Regions from separate parts of the Luteitalea sp. genome, predicted to be linked through region 1. Evidence: riboswitches for the same ligand, from Rfam matches in the RefSeq annotation. Region 1 holds a riboswitch; the other holds the start of a gene.
The links. Region 1 has a riboswitch for S-adenosylmethionine ahead of Q0C41_RS20135 (hypothetical protein). Riboswitches for the same ligand answer to the same signal wherever they lie in the genome.
Positions count from the first base shown of each region.

Region 2: another riboswitch for S-adenosylmethionine. It lies ahead of Q0C41_RS07540 (hypothetical protein); the one in region 1 lies ahead of Q0C41_RS20135 (hypothetical protein).

Region 1 covers NZ_JALHPM010000115.1:2,361-8,545, reverse strand. Annotated here, with positions in the region: gene ilvA (threonine ammonia-lyase, biosynthetic) at 1-123, opposite strand, end outside; gene Q0C41_RS20145 (HAD-IA family hydrolase) at 244-873, opposite strand; gene metK (methionine adenosyltransferase) at 1,068-2,177, opposite strand; gene Q0C41_RS20135 (hypothetical protein) at 2,314-2,607, opposite strand; SAM-I-IV-variant riboswitch at 2,666-2,797, opposite strand; gene dut (dUTP diphosphatase) at 2,832-3,284, shown strand; gene Q0C41_RS20125 (efflux RND transporter permease subunit) at 4,077-6,185, opposite strand, start outside.
Region 2 covers NZ_JALHPM010000025.1:31,366-37,550, forward strand. Annotated here, with positions in the region: gene Q0C41_RS07525 (sugar phosphate isomerase/epimerase) at 1-144, opposite strand, end outside; gene Q0C41_RS07530 (porin) at 337-1,503, shown strand; gene Q0C41_RS07535 (hypothetical protein) at 1,688-2,188, shown strand; SAM-I-IV-variant riboswitch at 2,273-2,394, shown strand; gene Q0C41_RS07540 (hypothetical protein) at 2,447-2,656, shown strand; gene Q0C41_RS07545 (hypothetical protein) at 2,707-4,128, shown strand; gene Q0C41_RS07550 (hypothetical protein) at 4,091-4,609, opposite strand; gene Q0C41_RS07555 (AI-2E family transporter) at 4,645-5,781, opposite strand; gene Q0C41_RS07560 (hypothetical protein) at 5,786-6,185, shown strand, end outside.

The sequences.
Region 1 (6,185 bases):
CTTGAGCAGCACCGGCACGCCGAGTCGGGCCGACAGACGCGGAGCGCCATCGAGCGGGGTCTCGCGCGCGACATCGTAGACGCGGCTGGTGAGGATCTCCCGGAGGAGTGAGTCGAACGGCACAGGACGACTATAGCGGGAGTCGGGAACCGGGAACCGGGAACCGGGAACCGGGAACCGGGAGTCGGGAACCGGGGGACCGCTTGGGAGGGCCCGCTCGCCGAGCGGGCCGCTACCCCCCTGTCACTCGGCGAGCAACACGGCGTGGAGGTCCTTGACCGAACTCGCAATCGCGTCAGGACCCGCGGCACGCAGATCCTGTGCGGAGTGCACCCCCCAGGTCACCGCACACGTCCGCAGGCCTGCCGCGCGCCCGGCCGCGATGTCGGTGACGGCGTCGCCGATCATCCACGCCCCGGGACGGCCGACGCCGGCCAGCGCATGCGCGATGACGTCTGGCGCAGGCTTGTGCGGGAAGCCGTCGGTCCCCTGCACGTGATCGACACGGTCGACCAGGTCGAGCCGCTCCATCACGGTGCGCGCCAGCCATGTCGTCTTCGTCGTCGCCACGGCCAGGGCGTGGCCACGACCCCGCAGCCGCTCGAGAAGGTCGACGATGCCGGGGTAGGGGCGGGTGCGGTCGGCACAGCGTTCGGCGTAGTCGCGGCGATACTCGGCCACCAGCGTGTCGATGGCGTCGGCCGGGGCCCAGGGCGCGTACATGTCGCGCAGCGGCTTGCCGATCTGCGTGCGCACCGCCTCGGCACTGGGCGGATCGGCACCGATCACATGAAAGCTGCGGCAGAACGCGGCGCTGATGTCATCGAACGAGTCGACGAGCGTGCCATCCAGGTCGAAGACGATCGCGGTCACGAGGTCAGTGTAGCAACCGGGAGTCGGTGGGTAGGGCCGGTTCTCCGAACCGGCCGTCGGCGCCTGCTTCGATGAACTGCGTGGTGACGGCCCGCTCGGAGAGCGGGCCCTACCCAACCTGGGGCTGCGCCTTCAACGGTCAGCGCTTCCGCAATGAAAAAGGGCCGCTCGAGAGCGGCCCTTTTTCGTTCACCCTACGCTTCCCAGGGCAACCCGGGACGGCCGAAGTGGCCGTAGTTCGTCGTCTGCCGGTAGATGGGGCGCAGCAGGTCCAGCGTCTTGATGATGCCGGCCGGTCGCATGTCGAACGTCTTGCGGACGAAGTCCTCGGCGGCCTTGTTGTCGCCCGTGCCGAACGTCTCGACGAGCAGCGAGGTCGGCTGCGCGACGCCGATGGCGTAGGAGAACTGCACTTCACAGCGGTCGGCCAGCCCGGCCTTGACGACTTCGCGGGCCACGTAGCGACCGAAGTAGGCCGCGCTGCGGTCCACCTTGGACGGGTCCTTGCCCGAGAACGCGCCGCCGCCGTGCCGCGCCGCCCCGCCGTACGAATCGACGATGATCTTGCGGCCGGTGACGCCGGCATCGGCCGAGGGGCCGCCGTGCGAGAAGCTGCCCGAGGGATTGACCAGGAACAGGTCCTTCGCGGGCGTCCAGTCGCCGAGCACGCGCGGCGCGAGTTCCTCTATGACGTAGGCCTTGATGTCGTCCTGGCTGGCCTCGGCCACGTGCTGCGTCGACACGACCACGCGCTCGATGGCCACCGGCTTGCCGTCCTCGTAGCGCACCGACACCTGGCTCTTGCTGTCGGGACGAATCCAGCGATAGGCGCCGCCCTTCTTGCGATCCTCGGCGAGGCCGCGCGTGAGGCGGTGCGACAGCAGAATCGGCAGCGGCATGAGCTCGGGGCTCTCGTTGCTCGCATAGCCGAACATCAGGCCCTGATCGCCGGCGCCCTGCTCCTCGGCCGCCTTGTCGACGACGCTGGAGTTGATTTCCTTGGACTGCGCCGTGATCTTGAGGATGACCTGCACGCCGTCGGCGTTGAAGACCTCATCGGCCCAGTCGTAGCCGATCTCGCGAATCGCCTGGCGGGCGATCTTCTCGTAGTCGACGTCCTTCGCGCCGGTCGTCACTTCGCCGGCGAGGACCACGAGGTCTTCCTTGACGAGCGTTTCCACCGCCACCTTGGAGGTGGGATCCTGAGAGAGACAGGCGTCGAGCGCGGAGTCGGAGATGAAGTCGGCCACCTTGTCCGGGTGGCCCTCCGACACGGACTCCGACGTGAGAACGAAACGGGACATGCGGGGTTAATCCTTCGGGTGATGCAAGTACGTTGGGGCCGGAGCTTCGCCGTGCCAGCCGTTCACGTGCCCACGCTCGTGCCCTTCCGGGCCCGTCGGGGCTCGGGCGCACGAGGGTGGACGGGCGCCGGGCGGCTCAGCTCACGCGGCGCAGCACGCCTTCGGAACTGACGGTCGCCAGGATTTCGTCCCGGCGGCCCCGCGCCTCGGTCAGATCGTCCGTCTTGAGCGAATGGCGAATCCGCTCCTGACGCCAGCCGTCAATGATAACCGTGTAGGCAATCCACCAGAAGCGGCCATTGCGCCAGAGGTGATGATTCTCACCCAACCGCTGGAACCGGCGGTCGTCGGGCGACAGCGCCACCTGGAGAGACGGCCGACGCAGGGCCGGGACCGATGAGGACTCTGTGGGGGAGGCGGTCAAAATCACGTGTCTTCTCCTGAGCAACCAAGTGAAGACATTCGGAGGTTGCGGGGTGATCGCCCGCACGGACACTTTTGTTTGTTCGTCTCGAACCGCATCGCCGCGGTCGGCTGCCTGCGCCGACCGGGCTGGCACCTTGGGATGTCCGCCCCAGGTTGCCGGGCCCGCACTGTGCGGACCGCTCCGGATGTCGAGGAAGACGATAGCATTACATGTGGAGATACACAAGCGTGGATTTACAGAATGATTCCATAACGGTCGGGGTTCGGCACCTCGGCACCGCACAGACGCCCCAGTACCAGACCCCTGGGGCAGCGGCCTTCGACCTGGCCGCCGCCGAGACCGTGACGGTCGCGCCGGGGCGGCTGGCCCTCGTCCCGACGGGCCTGGTGTTCGCCGTTCCCGACGGGCACTTCCTCGCGATCGTCGCCAGGAGCAGCCTGCCCAAACGCGGCCTGCTGGTCGCCAATGGCCTCGGTGTGCTCGACAGCGACTACCGCGGCCCCGCCGACGAGGCCCGCGTGCTGGTGCTCAACTACACCGACGCGCCGGTGACGGTCGCCGCGGGCGACCGTATCGCCCAGGCGTTCGTGCTCCGGGTGCCCCGGGTGCAGTTCGTGCCCCTCGCCCACGACGCTGGCGCGGACTCCAGAGGCGGGTTCGGCTCGACCGGGGAGCGGTGAGACGGGGGGCTCGGGGCTCGGGGCTCGGGGCTCGGGGCTCAAAAGACAAGGCTCAAGGCTCAAGGCTCTGGGCTTGGGGCTTGGGGCTTGGGGCTTGGGGGCTGGCGTCAGCGCCGTGCTACCGGACGGATCCCGTGTGAGGTATCTGCTGAACACCCTGTTCATCCGGAGCGCAGTTGGACGACGGGTGTTGCGACGCAACCGTCGCTGGACTACCCGCGCTCGACGATGAGCCGCTGGCGGCCGCGATTCGGGCTCTGACGTCCGCCGCAGGTCCCGCGGCCACCGGTGGTGCGCGACGAACGCGACACCTGGCGAGCGGCGGCATGTGGACATCACGCTGCTGGGCCGGTTTCGGCAGGCCAGGCACCGGGCGCCTGGGGACCGGCAGCGCCACTGGCGGAGCGCGCGCGGGACGTGGCCATCGATGACCACGCGCGGCTCCCTTGCGTGGAGGTGCCAGCGCGTGACGAGTGACAACGGGCGCGACGGCGTGTCGCGCGTCTTCGCCGCGCACTGCCCGACCCTGGCGCTGCGGCACCTGTGGACGCGGCCGTCAACGCCTCGATCCAACGGGGAAGGCCGAGCGTGTCATCCAGACGCTGCAACGCGCGTGGGTGAACGCCCAGCCCCCAAACCGTCAGCCATTCCTCACGCGACCGCGCAACGCGGCGTGACGAATCCGCGTGCGCGCATCAACAGCCACGGCCGCGGGGCAGCCACGTCCCAGCCGCCGCGGGCACGACGCCCCGAGCCCTGAGCCCGTTCTACTGAGCCCTGAGCCTCGAGCCCCTACGACCCCACCCGCGTCGCCGCCGGCTGCGGCAGGTCGATCGGCTCGCTCGCGTGGCCGTGCGACGCCTTGTTGCCGCGGCGGAACAGCCCCAGCGAGAAGTCGCGCAGGCCGGCCATGATGTCGTACAGCGTCGGAATCACCAGCAGCGTCAGCAGCGTCGAGGTGATCACCCCGCCGATGACGGCGCGGCCGAGCGGCGCCCGGAAGTCGGCGCCTTCGCCGTGCCCGATGGCCACCGGGATCATGCCGGCCACCAGCGCGATGCTGGTCATCAGAATCGGCCGCAGTCGGACGCGGCCGGCCTCGATCAGCGCCTCGCGGCGGTCCATCCCCTGCTCCATCGACCACTTGGCGAAGTCGATGAGCAGGATGGCGTTCTTGGCCACGATGCCCATGAGCAGGATGACGCCGATCATGCTCATCAGATTGAGCGTGGTGTTGGTGAACAACAGCGCCAGCATCACGCCGATGAGCGACAGGGGCAGCGACACCATGATGGCCAGCGGGTCGAGGAACGACCCGAACTGCAGCACCAGCACGAAGTACATCAGCATGATCGCCAGGCCGAGCGCGGCGATGATGCCGCCGAAGACCTCCGCCTGGTCGGCCGACTCCCCGCCGGTCGACAACTCGTAGCCGGCCGGCAGCGGCACGTTGGCCGCGAGCCTGGGCATGATGTCGTTGAGCACTTCGTTCAGCGATCGCACCTCGGTGTTGGCCTCGATCTTGATGACCCGATCACGATTGAGGTGGTCGATCCGGGCCGGACCGATGTTGGTCTCCAGCCTGGCCACCTGACCGAGCGGCATCAGCACGGGCCCCTGCGGCCCCTGGACCGCGATGGGCAACTGGGACAGGTCCTTCAGGTTCTGACGCGACTCCGGCGCCAGCCGCACGTAGACGTCGCGCGTCTCGCCCTCGGGATCGATCCAGTCTCCCGTGTCGATGCCAGCAAATGCCGGGCGCAGCGCCTGGGCGACCTGCCCGACGGTGACCCCGAGCGATCCGGCCAGCCCGCGGTCCATCAGGATGTCGATCTCGGGTTTGCGGCCCTTGGTGGAGAGACCGACGTCGACCGCGCCCGGGACCTGCCGCACCTCATCGCGCACGCGCTCGGCCAGCACCGCCAGTTCGTCGGCCTTGGGACCGGTGAGCTGCAGCTGGATCTGCTTGAAGTTGCCGAAGAAGTTCGTGTTGATCCAGGCCTCGACGCCCCCGAGATTGAGCAGGCGCGCGCGCAGTTCGGCGGCGACGTCCTCCTGCCGCCGCGTGCGCTCGGCGCGCGGCTTCAGCCGGACGTAGACCGATCCCTCGTCCACCGACTCGGTCTGTCCACCGATGCTCGTGTAGGTGTAGGCCACTTCGGGCAGGGCCCGGGCGATGGCCGACACCTCCTGCGTCTTGAGCTGGGTGTAGGCGATGTTGGACCCCGGCGGCGTCGTCACGATGACGCTGAACTCGGAGTTGTCCATGATCGGCATGAAGGCGCCGCCGATCAGGCCCATCGCCGGCAGCGCCAGGGCGCCGACGAACGAGGCCACCGTCAGCAGCACCATCGCGAAGCGGTGCCGCAGCGCCCAGCTGATGACGTACTTGTAGCGGTCGGCCTGCCGGTCGAACCACCGGTTGAACCGGTCGAGGGCCCGCGACACGAAGCTGCGCTGCTCCATCGGCACGTGCGGATCCGGCCAGTACGCCGACAGCATCGGGTCGAGCGAGAACGAGACGAACAGCGACACCAGCACCGAGCAGGCGATGGTCAGCGCGAACGGCGCGAACCACTGCTGCGCGAGGCCGCCCATGTAGGCGATCGGCACGAAGACGACGACGATCGAGAAGGTCGTCGCGGCGACGGCCAGTCCGATTTCCGCCGTGCCCTCGCGGGCCGCGGTGTAGTGGTCCTTGCCCATCTCGACGTGACGCACGATGTTCTCGCGCACCACGATCGCATCGTCGATGAGGATGCCGATGGCCAGGGACAGGCCGAGCAGCGACATCGTCTCGAGCTTGAAGCCGAACATCAGGACGGCGATGAACGAGGCGAGCACCGAGACCGGCAGCGCGAGGCCCGTGATGACGGTCGAGCGCCACGAATTGAGGAACAG
Region 2 (6,185 bases), on a different contig from region 1:
CAGGGCGATCGGGTTCTTGTACAGCGGGCCTTGTTGCACCAGGCCGGCGCCAGCCGCGGCCACCGACGTCTCCGGGGTCATGGTGCCGACGCCCACGAGTGCGGACGCCACCGCCACGACCAGCAGGGATTGAACGAGTCTCATCGACGCTCCTTGGAAGAGATCGTCCGGAGTATAGCCCCGCGGCTTCGACGCCCGGCCCTACCCTTCGCCCTTTCCCGTTCCGGTGCCCGGTGCCCGACTCCCGACTCCCGACTCCCGACTCCCGACTCCCGACTCCCGACTCCCGACTCCCGACTCCCGATCGGTATGACGTTCGTGTAAACGTAGAAAGGCGTGCGTGGACGACTGCTGCTGCTGGCGGGCCTGATGGCGACACTCCTCGGGCCGAGTCAGGCCGCGGGCCAGGTGACCTATGGCGCCGAGGGCCTCCGCGTCGCGACGCCCGATGGTGATTTCACGGCCGTGGTCGGCGTCCGCAATCAGATCCGGTTCACCACGCCGTTCGCGGTGGTGCCCGCCGACGCCGACGAGGTCGGGGTGAAGGTCGGCGACGACTATCGCGTGTTCCGATCGCGCCTGCGGGTCAACGGGCACGTCTTCTCGCCGCGCCTGCGCTACCAGTTCCAGGCCGACTTCGTCGAGGAGCGGATTCGCGACCTCAGCGTCACGTGGGAGGCGCGCCCGTGGCTGCGTCTGCGAGCGGGCCGCTGGAAGGCCGCGCTCAACCGTGAGCGCATCGAGTCCTCCGGCGCCCAGCTGCTCGTCGATCGATCCATCCTCGACCGCTGGTTCACCCTCGGACGACAGCAGGGCGTGGAGGTGTCGGGTGGCCTCGGTGGCACGCGTCCCCGTGGCGGCACCTACTTCCTCGGGGCCTTTCGCAGCGTGGACGCGAAGGGCGGCCCGGCGCTCCCGGTGTGGCTCGGCCGCTACGAGTGGACGTGGGCGGGTCGCGAACTGCCGTCCTGGCAGGGCGATCCCGACGCCTCGCGTGAGCTCCTGCTGGCCATCGGGTCGACCGTCGCCCGCACGGAAGGCGCCTCCGCGTTCTACCAGGGGTCGGGCGTCGGCGCGACGCTGCCGCTGTTTCCCGCGGGGTCGCCCGATCGCTTCCGCACCCGGCACTACGCCGGCGATGTCGCGCTGAAGTGGCGCGGCGTCTCGGCACAGGCCGAGGTGCATCGCAAGGAGGTGCGACGCATCGCCGCCGGTGATCGCCGCACCCTCCGTGGCGCCTACCTGCAGGGCGGCGTGCTCGCCTCCACGGTGTGGGCGCGTTTGCCGACGCGACTCGAGCTGGCCGCGCGCGCGGCCTGGATCGACCCGCACGATGCCCTCGCCGACAACCACCACGACGAGCGGGTCGTGGGCGTCAACTGGTACGTGCTCGGGCATCGCCACAAGATCGCGGCCGACATCTCCCGCCTGCGTTTCACCACACCGACGGGCGTGCGTGCCACCGACAGACGCACGCGCCTGCAGTGGGAAGTCACCTTCTGATCACCCGCGGATCACGCGGCGACAACGGCCATGTCGCCACGCACGATCGACGAGATTGTGATGCTCGACGAAAAGTTTGCGGGTATGCTCGTGCCACAATCCTGCAGATTTCCTTACGCAGTACCGATACTGCGGAGAAGGAACGACGAGCCCGCGCGTGCGGGCGCATTGCATTGGAGGCACGATGAACGACGTGAACGAGACGATCGACGCTGGCGCCACGCCGGCCCCCGAAGTGGCCCCGGTGGCCGACGCCACCCCCGCGCCCGCGCCGAAGGCGGCCCGCAAGCCCGCCCGCCGCAAGGCCGTGAAGAAGGCCGCGAAGAAGGCTGCCGCCGCCCCGAAGGCCGCGGCGAAGAAGCCTGCGGCGAAGAAGGCCACGAAGAAGGCCGCGAAGAAGGTCGGCCCGAAGAAGGCCGCCCGCAAGGCCGCCACCAAGGTCGATCGCAAGGCCGGCAAGGCCGCCGCGAAGAAGGCCGCGACCAAGGCGCCCGGTCGCAAGGCCGCCAAGGCGTCGCGCAAGGCCGTGAAGGCCCGCTCGACGAAGAAGGCCGCCCCGAAGAAGGTCGCGAAGAAGGCCGCCACCAGAAAGGCGCCGGCTCGCGTCGCGCGCAAGGCCGCCGCGAAGAAGGTCACCGTGGCCCGCAAGGCCGCGCGCAAGACCAGGGGCACCAAGCGCCGCTGAGTGGCGCTCGCCCCCGCTGTGTCATAGCTCGACACATGACAGGCGCAGCCCTTGGCTGCGCCTGTTCTGCATGGCAGGATCCCTCTCGTACATCCGGAGTGGCGCGGCAACGCGCCCGGCAACCCCGGCGAACACGCCAGGGTGCCCCGATGCCAGACGGCATCGATGTGGCGACAGCAGGTGCTGTCGCAAGCGCGTGTTCCATGCCCTCACGGCATGGCGGCTGCTCCGGACCCCGTGCTGTACCGAGGAGCCGTCATGTGTCTTGATCCCCGCCCCGATCGCCTCGTTCGACCGACCCGCTCGAGCCGCCGTCTGTCGAGCCGCCCGCCCGTCCTGGCGCACGCCCTGCACGTGCCCGGTCCGGCCCCGATCGTCCGCGCCCCCGCCCTCTGGGCCCTCGACACGCTGGCCGGTGACGACGAACTGGTGGCGCGTGGCTGGGTCGTGCTCAGCCGCGACAACTGACGCGTAAGGCTCAGCTTGCCTGAAGGACTGGCCTGGGTCACGCTCCACGGGTGCGTGCCCTCTCGCGTCCCTGGCTCACGGTGGCCGCCATCGGCCTGAGCCTCACGCTCCAGCTCTCGGACGGCTTCTACCACCATCCGGCGCTGCCGTGGCTCGGCCTGTCGCTCGTCGCCGCCGTCCTCGGGCTCGTCGGTGCACGCTGGCCCTGGGGGCTCGACACGCCGCGCGACCACGAGACGACCCGAGGGCTGCTCACCGCCGGCGTCCTCGTCAGTGCCGTCGCGCTGCTCAGCCGACCGCTGGCCCGCTACATGGCCGACCCGCGGCCCTGGGCGCACCCCGACCTCCTGGTAGTCGTCGGCGTGGCCTGTGCCACGGCCATCACCGTGCGCCCGCCGCACGGCCGTGCCGCCTGGCGCCGCGCCGCCGTGGTCCTGGTCGTCGTCGGCCTGTGGATCGGGGCGTGGACCGTGCGCGAGTCACCCGTGCCGCACATCGACGTGATGCCCGTGCACGAGAAGGCGTTTGCCGCGCTCGCCACCGGCGACAGCCCGTACGCGATCACGTTCGAGAACATCTATCGCGACAACGAGGCGTTCTACGCGGCGGGCATGCGCGAGGGCCAGCGCGTGCTGTTCGGCTTTCCATACCCGCCCCTCAGCCTGCTGCTCGCGTGGCCCGGCCACGCGCTGCTGGGGGACCTCCGCTACAGCGAGGTGGCCGCGCTGGCGCTCGCCGCCGCGCTGCTGGTGTGGATGCAGGGCTCGCTCGCTCTGTTGTGTGCCGCCGCCCTGATCCTCGCCCCCCGCGTCATCTTCCACCTGGAACAGGGCTGGACGGAGCCGTTTCCGATCGCCCTGCTGGCCCTGACGGTGGCGACGGCCCTGCGGCGACCGTCGCTGGCGTGGCTGCCACTCGGATTGCTGGTGGCGTCCAAGCAGCACATGGCCGTCGCGCTGGCCTTCGCGCCCATGCTGATCGGCACGCCGATCGGCGGCGACGGCTGGCAGGCGCGTGCCGCGTGGCGACCCCTGCTCGCCTTCCTGCTGAAGGCGCTGGCAGTGGCGGCGGTCGTCACCTTGCCGCTCGCGCTGCTCGACGTGGACGCCTTCATGCGGTCGGCGGTGCTGCTGCAGGTGCGCGAGCCGTTCCGGCTGGACTCGCTCAGCTTCACACGCGCGCTGCTGGAACTGGGGGTGCCGCTCGACCGGCACGGCGCGCTCGCCGTGTCGTTGTCGGCCGGGGCGCTCGGGCTGGGGCTGGCGTGGTGGCGCGCCCCGCGCACCCCGGCGGGCTTCGCGGCATCGCTGGGGGTGACCTGCTTCCTGCTCGCGGCCTTCGGCAAGAAGGCGTTCCTCAACTACTACTTCCTCGTGATCGCCTTCCTGCTCGTGGCCATCGCGGCGGCCGGTCGTCAGGCCGAGGAGGCCACGCCTACGCCGTCGTCAGTGCCGCCAGCGCCTCGGGGCTGAGGCGTCCCCAGTAGTTCGCGTACAGATCCTCGGCCTGCTCGCGCTCGATGTGCGGCAGCCCTTCGAGGATGGTCGTGCGGTGCGGCTCGGGCACCTCGGGGCCGCCCACGACGATGACGCCGAAGAGCGGGTCGGTGGTCAGCCCCTGGGCCTCGGCGCGGGCCTTCGCCAGCACGCGCAGGGCTTCGATGGCGCGCGAGACGTGGTGGCGCTTCGGGTCGGCGGCGGTGCCGGTCGGGAGCGACGAGGTCCTGGCGTCTTCGAGGGCGATGAGCAGCGTGTCGGTCTCGACGACGCAGGGCAGCACCATCAGGCCGTCGACGAGCGGGACCTCGCGTGCGGTCGCCCCGCCGATGACGGTGCCCGGCGTGCGCAGCGCACCCCAGTGCACCTCCTCGAGCTGCTCGAAGGTCCGGCGCAGCCAGCCGCCCTGCGGGTCGGCCGCGATGAGTGCCTGCACGATGTCGGTCAGCGGAAGCATGGTGGCCGGAGCGTGACAGCAGCCCGCGCCGGCCGTCAACCCGACGCGCCGTCGGCGTCGGTGATGAGGCGATCGCCGAGCACGTCCTCGATGTAGAAGCGCTGCACCAGCACCGTCACGACCACGAGGAGCGGGGTGGCGAAGATGAGCCCGAGCGTCCCGAGCGTGACGCCGAGGAACAGCTGCCAGGCGATCACCAGGGCGGGCGCCAGGTCGTCGGCCTTGCGCATCACGTACGGTTCGAGCGTGTAGCTCTCCACCGTCTGCAGCCCGAGGTACAGGATCCCGACGTACAGCACCTGGGTCGGCCCCTCGAGCAGGGCCAGCAGCATCGCCGGCACCGCAGCGATCACCGGACCGAAGTTCGGGATGAACGTCAGCAGCCCGGCGAGCACCGCCAGGGCCAGGGCGAGCGGGATGCCCAGCACGAGCAGCCCGATCCAGGTCGCGATCGCGATGCCGAGCATCAGCATCCCCCGGCCCAGCAGCCAGGATTGCAGCCGGTCGCCGACCTCGAGCAGCACCTCGTCGATCCTGGCGCGCGTGCGAACGGGGAACAGTCGGACGAGTCCCCGTCGATACAGGCCCGGTTCGGCCGCCAGGAACAGCCCGACGAAGGCCAGCAGCACCAGGTACCCCACCAGCGAGACGCCGCCAGACACCACGGTCACCGCCCGCTGGGCCGCCGATCCCGCCATCGCCGTCGTCGGGGCCGTGTCGGAGATCTGGGCGAGGAAGCGTTGACCGAGCGGCCAGCGCTCCACCTGTTCGCGGAGGCGTTCCACGCCTTGCGGGAGCGCGTCCCACAGCTCGGCGCCCTGCGTCTGCAGCGGCGTGGCCAGCAGCGCGCCACCCCCGATCACCAGCGCCAGGAGCGCGGTGCAGACGACAGCGAGGGCGGCGTAGTCGCCCAGCGGGCGCCACCGCTGCACCAGTTGCGCCAGGCTGCGCAGCAGCACCGCCAGCAGGACGCCGGCGAAGGTGACCAGCAGCGCGGTCAGGCCCTGCACGGCGGCCAGGACGAGGATGATCGTGCCGGTCGCCAGCCCGAGTACGATGAGCACGCGACGCACGAACGGCGAATCCACGACCTGATCCATGTCGCACCGCCATTGCACCTGCCGCGCCAGCTCGAGAGACGGGCAGAGGCCCGGCAAAACCGAACGATTCATGTCCTTGTCCCGTCTTCGATTCCTCCTGCTCGTCCTGATTTGCGTCGCTGCCACCCCTCGCGCGGCGGCGGCGGCCGACCGCATCGCCCTGAAGGTCGAACGCCACGCCACGGGCGCCCCGGTCACGCTGGGCGTGCCGTTCCCCCGCGGGGTGCTGGCCTCGCCCGACCACGTGCGCGTGCTCGCGTCGGACGGTCGCGAAGTGCCGTCGCAGGTGACCGAGGTCACCACCTGGCAGCCGGTGGACCCGAGCGTGAAGTGGGTCTGGGTGTTCTTCTTCGCGGCGGACGGCGCGGACTACCAGCTCGAGTACGGCGCCGACGTTCGTCGCGCCCGGGTACCCGCCGGGCTCGATGGACAGCTCCTCGTGCTCAACAGCCAGCGTCCCGGCGGCCAGGCCGACA